3 regions of the Brucella sp. NBRC 12953 genome follow, and region 1 is predicted to be linked to each of the others. Evidence: riboswitches for the same ligand, from Rfam matches in the RefSeq annotation. Region 1 holds a riboswitch; each other region holds the start of a gene.

Region 1 (3,275 bases):
GCGACTAGATCACAATGGCGCGTGGCTGCCAACGCTCCATTGGAATAATGTTGCTCACTTTTGTAATAAACTGATGCGCATTTTTGCATATAAGGTTGCCGCAACCGCTGGCGATTGCCAGTCGCATGAAGTTGGGATAGGCAAGCTCGCATGACACGCGCAATCATGTTTCAGGGAACGGGTTCGGATGTCGGCAAAAGCGTGCTTGTTGCCGGTCTTTGTCGCGTTGCACGCAATCGCGGGCTGAAAGTCCGGCCGTTCAAACCGCAAAACATGTCGAATAATGCAGCCGTCAGCGATGATGGCGGCGAGATTGGGCGCGCGCAATGGCTTCAGGCTCTGGCTTGCGGCGAGCCGTCATCGGTTCATATGAACCCGGTTCTGCTGAAGCCACAGACTGATATGGGCAGTCAGGTGGTTGTGCAGGGTAAAGTGCGTGGCGAGGCGCGTGGGCGCTATTATCAGCAGTTAAAGCCGCAACTGATGGCTGCGGTGATGGAATCCTTTGATATTGTCAGTGAAGGCGCCGATCTGGTGTTGATCGAAGGTGCGGGGTCGCCTGCCGAAATCAATCTGCGCGCCGGTGATATCGCCAATATGGGCTTTGCCACGCGTGCAAATGTGCCAGTCGTCTTGGTGGGTGATATTGATCGCGGCGGGGTGATTGCCTCGCTGGTCGGTACGCATACAATTCTGCCGGATGAAGATCGCGCCATGGTGCGCGGCTTCATGATTAACAAGTTTCGCGGCGATATTTCGCTGTTTGATGACGGTCTGGAAGCGATTACCCGCTTTACGGGCTGGCGTTCTTTTGGGGTTGTTCCATGGTTGAAAGCCGTGTCACGACTGCCTGCTGAAGATTCGGTCGTTCTGGAACGAGCCACGCGCGGCGATGCCAAGGCGTTGAAAGTAGCAGTCCCCCTGTTGCCGCGTATTGCGAATTTCGACGATTTTGATCCGCTGAAGGCAGAAAACCAGGTTGAGGTTGTCATGGTTCCGCCGGGACAGCCTTTGCCGCATGACGCAGGGCTTGTGGTTTTACCGGGCACGAAATCAACGATTGCCGATCTGATTGCATTTCGCGAAAACGGATGGGAGCGTGATTTGCAGCTCCATGTGCGGCGCGGCGGGCATGTGCTTGGTATTTGTGGTGGGTTTCAGATGCTCGGCAACCGGATCAGTGACCCGGAGGGTATCGAGGGTCAGGTGCGCGACATCGACGGGTTGGGGTTGCTGGACGTCAACACTATGATGGAACCAGAAAAAGTCTTGCGCAATGTTGAGGCTCACTCGCAACTTTATGATGCAGCACTTGATGGCTACGAGATTCATATAGGGCGGACAAATGGTCCCGATGCTATCCGCCCATTCGCGCGGATCGGCGATCACGATGACGGGGCAGTCTCGGCGAACGGTCGGGTAATGGGGACTTACCTGCACGGTTTTTTTGGTGCGGATGAGTTCCGTCGGCAATTTCTTGCAACGCTCGGCGTGAGCAGTTCAGTCGAGAATTATCGTGCTGGCATTGAAACGGCACTTGATGAGCTGGCTGACGGCCTTGAAAACTGTCTGGATATTGATGCGTTGTTTGCACTCGATTGACGCCGCATTTGTGAAAGCCTAGTGTCGGTTTACACAACAGGTTTTGCCGGGACGAATCCCGACGATACCAAAAGGGAATGCGACGGACGGACCCAATCCGGGCGTCTTTATCGCAGCCGACCCCGCGACTGTAGAGCGGAGAGGGATGAGGCAAGCCGGTTAACCGGCGGCCACTGGAAACACAGCGTTTCTGGGAAGGCAGCTTCAAACCCTACGACCCGTGAGCCAGGAGACCTGCCTGTTGCGTGAAGGACATTTTGTCCGCACCCCATGGGAGGTTTTCCCTGCTGCCTGCACGGAGGTTGTCATGGCTGCGCGTACCCAAAATTCTGTTCCCAACACTTTAGCTATGCCGCTTGCAACGCGTCTTGGCACGGCTGTCGTGTCGCTGCTTCTTGGTGCTTTTCTGATTTATGGCGTGGGTCTTGCTCACTCCGATACGCTGCACGATTCAGCGCACGACACGCGTCATTCATACGGTTTTCCCTGCCACTAAGCCGTTTAGCTTTTTGAATTGGAATTGAGCAACGCCCGATGGTGGACGGCTATCGGCGCGAATTGCCGTTGTTGAGGGACTAAAATGCTTATCCGATATCTTCTGGCCACGCTTGCTGCTGGCATTTTGGCAGGGCTTCTCGTGACGCCTGCCATGTACTTGAAAACCGTTCCGCTGATCATTCAGGCGGAAACTTATGAAGACGCTGGTGGCGGTCATAGTCATGGTGATGCAGCCGAAGCGGCTGCACCGCACGATCATGCAGCAGCTGCAACCAGCGAAGGTGAAGGTGAGGCCGGGGCAGAACTGCCGTTTGGTCGTCTTGGCAATACATTGCTCGCCAATCTCGTAGCTGGCGCAGGTTTTGCCCTGCTTTTGGGCGGTGTTGCTCTGTTGCTTGGTCGTCGTATTACGCCGCAGAACGGTATTTTCTGGGGTGTGGCCGGTTTCTTTGCAGTCGCTTTCCTGCCAGCTTTGGGGCTTTCGCCGGAACTGCCTGCGATGCCCGCAGCCGATCTGGCGCAGCGCCAGCTCTGGTGGATTCTGACAGTGGTGTTAAGCGGCGTCGGCATTTATCTGCTGGTTTTGCGTGGTGAGATCATTTCCAAAATTCTCGGGCTTGTGTTGATTATCGCACCACATCTTTATGGTGCACCGCATCCTGAAGATATTGCATCGCCAATCCCATCGCTGCTTGCTTCGCAATATGCAGTCGCATCGCTTGCAACAAACCTGTTCATGTGGGCCGTCATTGGTCTTGCGCTGGGCTGGTTCATTCAGGCTTATGCAAAGTCGGATATTGAAGGCTGATACCTATGGCTCCGCCCAGAAATGAAAATGCAAAAATTACATTCGTTCTTGGCGGAGCCCGTTCTGGTAAGTCGTCGTTTGCGGAGAAACTGGTTGAGGACTCAGGACTTCAGCCAGTCTATCTCGCGACAGGACGTGCATTCGACAAGGAAATGGAAAGCCGTATTTCCATTCATCGCGACCGTCGCGGACGTGAATGGCAGACGGTGGAAGAACCACTCGACCTTGTTGGGGCGCTTGAAAAACATGCGGGGCATGACCGCTTCGTGCTGGTCGATTGCCTGACGCTCTGGATCACCAATCTGATGATGGCAGAGCAGAATATCGCTGCTGAAACCGAGACACTGATAGCGGCGTTGAGTCCGCT
Region 2 (3,275 bases), on a different contig from region 1:
TGGGTCGGTTGATCGGGGATGGCGGTTGCTTTTTTCAGGTGGTGGATATCGCCGTTGGGCCGCAACATCAGGGGCGAGGCTTGGGCAAAGCCATCATGAGCGCCATCATGAACTATGTTAATGCCGAACTTCCGTCTTCGGCCTATGTGAGCCTGATTGCTGATGTGCCAGCGAATAAGCTTTATGAGCAATTCGGCTTTAATGAAACTGCGCCACGATCCCTTGGAATGGCTTATCGCGTGAAGTCAGGGGCGTAATCGTCACTTTGCCGACCAGGGGCGCGGTCCGACAACAACATGATTGTTTGATCCTTTTCAATCGTTTATGCCTCACTTATTCGGAGGATCTTATGAAATCTTTATTCACGTTTGCATTTGTATCGGTTTTGGTTCTCACATCCAGCTCGGCCTATGCTTTGGATGCTCAGAAAGATTGCTCCACATTGAAGCAGGTCATCAAAGAATCGAAGATAAACTTCAAGAATGTTGCAGCTGATGCGGCTCCCCAGGATGTGGATGTTTATCCATCAAAGCTCACATTAACCGGCAGCAATTCTTGCCGTGTTGTTCTGCGCACGAGCGTATCTTCGGTCAGCTGGTTGTGCGTTGTTGAAGATACGACCGTGAAAGCGGTTGCAGCTTTCGTTTCGAAATGCGTGGGCAAGCCTGAAACCCCTGATGCGGCTTATCAGAGGTCTGGCGCTAAAATCTTCCGTTTAAAGCCGCAGGTTCCCGCCGAGATCATTGTTTCGGAACTGGATCGCGGGAATATTGCCCTGCAAGTCAAAGCGCTGCAGAAGAAATAGCATCGGCGGGCCGTGCGAACAGGCGCTCAGGTCTATCGTGTTCAAAGTTGCATTGATGCTTGCCGCGACGTCGCAAGGAATCCGTCGACAAAATCGATGGTTTCGTCACCGCTTCTTAGGCCGAGATGAATGCTTTTCTGAATTCCTGTCTTGCCGATCCTGACGGGGTGAACGCCGAGTGTCTTTGCTTCTTGGCGCACCAGCCAGTTTGGAATGGCGCTGACGCCGCGGCCTGCCGCAACAAGTTGCAGCATCATTTCCGTTGTCTCGACATTTCGATGGTGCCGTGGGCGGCAATTGGCAGGCACCAGAAATTGCGTAAAGACATCAAGCCTTTCTGGTGGCACGGGATAAGTGAATAGGGTTTCCTCCAGCAAATTGGCAGGCTCTGCATTGTCCAGAAGCGATAAAGGATGACCGTCAGGAACGGCAAGCACGAGCTCGTAGTCGAACACTGGCACATAACGGATGCCGGAGGTCTCAATCGGATCTGGCGTAATCAGAATGTCGATTTCGTATCCCGTCAATGCTGCAACGCCGCCGGATGCAAATGATGTCGTTAGCTCCAGATCAACATCCGGCCATTCCACCAGGAAAGGCTTTGTTACACCCATCAGCCATTGATGGCAGGGATGACATTCCATCCCAATCCTGAGGGAGCCTCGCTGCCCGTAGCGATAATCTGATAAGACATCCTCCGCCCGTTCGATCTGCGGCAGAATGCGGTGTGCAAGTGTCACAATATAGCGTCCAGCCTCGGTGAGACGAAGATTGCGGCCATCCTTCTCCCACATGGCTACGCCATAGCGTTCTTCTAGCTTACGGATGGTGTGACTAAGCGCCGACTGTGTCACATTCAGCTTTTCCGCCGCCGCCGTCAGGCTCCCCATGCGATCAACTTCGCGCAGGATTGACAGATGTTGTCTGTCCAGCATGATTATTTCCGCCTTCACTCATCTGTACTTGTCACCAGTACAGCCATCAAATTTCAGCTGGGCGGTGAAATGGCGCAGAAACGACGGCACGGAATACCGGTCGCGAAAGCGGCACTCCGGGACACCCCGCCCGTGAACGTTATCTGACGTGGCAGGTCTCCTGGCTCACGGGTAATCGCTCTCGTCCGTCTTCCCGGGGTAGACCCAGTGACAAAATTGGACGTTTGCTAACCGCTTACAGTTGCGGGGGCAGCTTCGGCGTTTGACCGAATTCCCTCTTAGCTACGGATTTAAATCCGCAGAACCACGACAGTGAACCAATGTCCTATGCCAACTGTCCGGTCAAGCCTTTCGGCCATGGCTCATAACAATTGCGTCACGCATTCATATTCGGGTGCGGTGTTCTGTCAAAGTCGGCCTAATCCGCCAACTTATGAACCTGGCTCATGCTTGTATGAAATGAAATCAATTTTAATCGTTCAACGCCTTCGGCATAAGAGGTTTAACGCTCTTATCCGAAGTCCGTATCAATACAGACTTTGCAGAAGGCCTGAGCAGAAATAGAAACTAAAGAAAGCAAAGACATCAAAGTGAATTTAAATCATAGATTGGGATGTCATGTCGCGATGAATAGAGATTTTACATTCAACATTAAGAGTATTTGCTTTGATGAGGATTACCATCCCTCAGAAAATACTCGTATCACGACCAATTTTGCTAATTTGGCGAGAGGTGACAATCGCCAAGAGAACCTGCGCAATGCACTCAGGATGATTGACAATCGTTTCAACGCTCTGGCGCATTGGGATAACCCGGAAGGCAATCGGTATTCGGTCGAACTGGAAATCATTTCGGTTGAAATGAATATTGGTGCTGAAAGCAAGAACGATGCTTTCCCGGTGATTGAAATACTGAAAACCAATATCATGGATCGCAAGACCGGCGAGCGCATTGAGGGCATTGTCGGGAATAACTTCTCGTCCTACGTGCGAGATTACGACTTCAGCGTATTATTGCCAGAGCATAATAAGAATCGGCTTGAATTCAGCACGCCTGATAACTTCGGAGAATTGCATGGAAACCTCTTTAAATGTTTCCTGAATTCAAATGCTTATAAAGAGAGCTTCAGTAAGCCGCCTGTAATATGTCTGAGTGCTTCAAGCAGCAAGACCTATCGTCGAACTGAAAATCAGCACCCCGTATTAGGGGTTGAATATGAGCAGAACGAGTTCTCTTCGACTGATAAGTATTTCAAAAAAATGGGATTGGAGGTTCGATTTTTCATGCCTCCGAATAGCGTTGCGCCTTTGGCCTTCTATTTTATCGGCGATTTGCTTGCCGATTATACCAATCTTGAGCTGATCGGAACCATCAGTACGATGGAGACTTTCCAGAAGATCTATCGGCCCGAGATTTACAACGCCAACTCTGCGGCGGGTGCCTGCTATCAACCGGATTTGAAGCATCAGGACTATTCGCTCACACGCATTGTCTACGACCGCGAAGAGCGTAGCCGGTTGGCTATCGAACAGGGC
Region 3 (3,275 bases), on a different contig from region 1:
GTTCAGGATTTAATAGATCGATACAGGATATAAAGCCCGGCTGTCAAATTATCCCTTCGACCAAGACGAAGGATTTTAATCGATTCAATAGTTGCCTTGACGAGCACGTTCAGCAGGCCATTGATTTCGTTAAACTCTTTGTCGCGCAGGCCACACGGCTTTGTGAACCTAGAGCGCATCCCGAAAAGTGCTAAGCGGTTTTTGGAACAAGATGCGCTCAAAAACAAACGGGTAGTGTATTTCCAATATTTGCTCAGCACATGAACCGAGGGACGCAAATGCTGGAATCAGACCACTCGGATGCGGCTATGCCCAAAATCCTTGTACTGGACGGCCTGACAAGCTGGAATGTAAGCTCGGACCGCGCTTATTCATGCGAGCAAGGGAGGGCTTCATGGAAGTAACGATCATAACAGGTGCATCCGATGGCATCGGCGCTGAAACCGCGCGACAGCTCAGTGCGCGGGATGGTGCGAGGGCAGCGCTGGTTCTGGCTTCGCGCAATGCCGAGAAGTTGCAGGCACTTGCTGCTGAGCTTGAACAATCGGGTAGTCAGGTATTGGTCGTTCCAACCGATGTCACCGATCACAATGCCTGTATTGCGCTTATCGAAAAGACGGCCGCTGCGTTTGGGCGGATCGATACGCTGATTGTGAATGCGGGCATGTCGGCTCATGCCAATTTTGCCGAGATCAAACCGGAAGACTTGCAATGGATGCATGATCTGATGGAGCTTAACTATTGGGGCAGCGTCTGGCCGATCCATGCAGCACTCCCGCATCTGGCCAAATCCAAAGGCCGCATCGTTGCGGTTTCATCTGTTGCCGGGCTGATAGGTGTGCCGGGGCGCACCGCCTATAGTGGCACCAAATTTGCGCTCTCAGGGTTTTGCGAGGCGCTGCGATCGGAGCTTGAGCCGAGCGGTATTTCGGTGACGATCGTTTATCCGGGTGTTGTCAAAACTGACATTCGTAACACAGGTTATAGTGCCAGCGGTGGTGCTCTTGGAATGAGCGGTGTGCGCGAAGACGATATGATGTCTGTTCAGCGGGCCGTCGAGCTGATGCTGGATGGAATCACCAATCGCAAACGCGAAGTGTTGATGACGCGTCAAATGCGTTTGGGGCGCTGGCTGAAACTTCTGGCACCACATATAGTGGATCGCATGGCTTTGAAGGCCATAAAGCCCGAGTTTCGGCCCAAACCGATCAAGCCTGTGGAATAGTCGGCTACATATCCCTGCTATTCACAGGCTGGACGAAACAAAGGCTAGATTTAGTTTTTTTGATCCGTCTATCCATTGACGACTTTTTAACTTCAGATACTATATCTTGTGTTCAAGGTTCTTACGATTCGTGAGGATCAAAAGCGAAGATGGGAATACGGTGCGCGGTATCCATGATGGATGTTGTTAAGCCGTAGCTGCCCCCGCAACTGTAAGCGGCGAGTTCAAATCCAGATGTCACTGGCACAGGCCGGGAAGACGGATGCGAGCGATGAGCCGTGAGCCAGGAGACCTGCCTTGAACGAGAACGTCCACGGGCGGGGTGTCCGGTTGGCGCGCGATAAGTTATGGCATTGTACTGCCATGTCTTTTGGTGCCCCGTATATCCCTCTCATAAGCTTCGGGGTGACAAGCATGTCGAGTAATTCAAGACCAAACAGTTCCGGTCCGCCATTTACGGGCTAGTTTGGAGGATTCGCGCTGTTAAAGCGCGTTGTACCTCTCAGTTTTCGTTGCTTTTCACGCGCATTTCATCATGCGCGAACGCCTTTTTGCGCCTTCATTCGTGTGAGGCGTAGTGGATCAAAACATCTGTCTATACGCATTCTCCAACGCCAAATGCTTCTGCGACAGTGCTGGAAATGCTCCATCCCCAGTGAGGAAAAAATGAACGTTACCGTCTATAGCAAGCCCGCCTGCGTCCAGTGCACCGCAACCACCCGCGCGCTCGACCGTCAGGGCATTGAATATGCTGTCATCGACATTTCCGCCGATGCCGATGCGTATGATCTCGTTCAGGGCCTCGGATATCGTCAGGTGCCGGTAGTTGTTGCTGGTGAATCCCATTGGGCCGGTTTCCGGCCGGATATGATCAGCTCGCTGGCGTAACGCCGGTCTGCTGCCGGAGTTTGTTATGGGCCAGATCGTCTATTTTTCCAGCCGTTCGGAAAACACGCATCGCTTTGTGATGCGTCTGGGGATGCGCTCAAAGCGTATTCCGCTGGAAAGCTATGAAGACAATGCTGGTCTGTTGCGGGTGAACGAGCCTTTTGTACTCGTAACGCCAACCTATGGCGGCGGCGGTGCGAAAGGCGCTGTTCCCAAACCGGTCATCCGTTTTCTCAACGATGCGGATAACCGATCCCTCATTCGCGGTGTTATCGCCGCCGGGAACAGTAATTTCGGTGAAGGCTTTGGCCTTGCAGGTAAAATAATTTCGGAAAAATGTCAGGTTCCCTACCTCTATCGCTTTGAGCTTTTGGGAACGGATGAAGACATTGGCAATGTTAAAGACGGGATGGAACGATTTTGGACACGGCAGACACAACCCTGACCCGTGAGCGCGAGACGGTCGCCGCTTCGGAAAAGCAAGAGTCATCCCCAGCATCGGGGGCTTCATCGGGCGGCAAGCCGCAGAAGCCCACGGAGACATCGCTGGATTATCATGCGCTAAACGCCATGCTGAACCTGTATGACGATGACGGCAAAATTCAGCTGTATCGTGACCGGCAGGCTGCGCAGCAATACTTCCTTCAGCACGTCAATCAGAACACGGTGTTCTTTCACAATCTGCGTGAAAAGCTCGGCTATCTGGTCGATGAAGGCTACTACGAGAGGGAAGTGCTGGATCAGTATTCCTTCAACTTCGTGCGTGATCTTTTCGATCATGCCTATGACAAGAAGTTCCGCTTCCCGACCTTCCTCGGTGCGTTCAAATATTACACCAGCTATACGCTGAAAACCTTCGACGGTAAGCGCTATCTCGAGCGCTACGAAGACCGCGTTTGCATGGTGGCGCTTGCGCTTGCGCGTGGCAATGAACAGCACGCACGCGAAATGGTCGATGAAATCATTGCGGGCCGTTATCAGCCGGCAACGCCGACCTTCCTCAATGCAGGCAAAAAGCAGCGCGGCGAACTGGTCTCGTGCTTCCTGTTGCGCGTTGAAGACAACATGGAATCGATTGGTCGCTCCATCAATTCCGCCCTGCAGCTTTCAAAGCGCGGTGGCGGTGTGGCACTGAGCCTGACCAATATTCGTGAATCCGGCG

The links. A riboswitch is a leader RNA that binds a small molecule or an ion and turns the genes downstream of it on or off. The one in region 1 is predicted to bind cobalamin.
Region 2: another riboswitch for cobalamin. It lies ahead of ABWV94_RS15200 (LysR substrate-binding domain-containing protein); the one in region 1 lies ahead of ABWV94_RS10620 (CbtB domain-containing protein).
Region 3: another riboswitch for cobalamin. It lies ahead of nrdH (glutaredoxin-like protein NrdH); the one in region 1 lies ahead of ABWV94_RS10620 (CbtB domain-containing protein).

The regions. Positions count from the first base shown of each region.
Region 1 covers NZ_BAABSV010000004.1:60,948-64,222, reverse strand. Annotated here, with positions in the region: gene ABWV94_RS10625 (cobyric acid synthase) at 151-1,602, shown strand; cobalamin riboswitch at 1,624-1,858, shown strand; gene ABWV94_RS10620 (CbtB domain-containing protein) at 1,910-2,098, shown strand; gene ABWV94_RS10615 (CbtA family protein) at 2,183-2,908, shown strand; gene cobU (bifunctional adenosylcobinamide kinase/adenosylcobinamide-phosphate guanylyltransferase) at 2,914-3,275, shown strand, end outside.
Region 2 covers NZ_BAABSV010000006.1:37,302-40,576, forward strand. Annotated here, with positions in the region: gene ABWV94_RS15190 (GNAT family N-acetyltransferase) at 1-257, shown strand, start outside; gene ABWV94_RS15195 (hypothetical protein) at 305-805, shown strand; gene ABWV94_RS15200 (LysR substrate-binding domain-containing protein) at 847-1,740, opposite strand; cobalamin riboswitch at 1,874-2,064, opposite strand; gene ABWV94_RS15205 (DUF1852 domain-containing protein) at 2,367-3,275, shown strand, end outside.
Region 3 covers NZ_BAABSV010000003.1:197,183-200,457, reverse strand. Annotated here, with positions in the region: gene ABWV94_RS08445 (SDR family oxidoreductase) at 395-1,225, shown strand; cobalamin riboswitch at 1,324-1,539, shown strand; gene nrdH (glutaredoxin-like protein NrdH) at 1,892-2,113, shown strand; gene nrdI (class Ib ribonucleoside-diphosphate reductase assembly flavoprotein NrdI) at 2,139-2,558, shown strand; gene nrdE (class 1b ribonucleoside-diphosphate reductase subunit alpha) at 2,534-3,275, shown strand, end outside.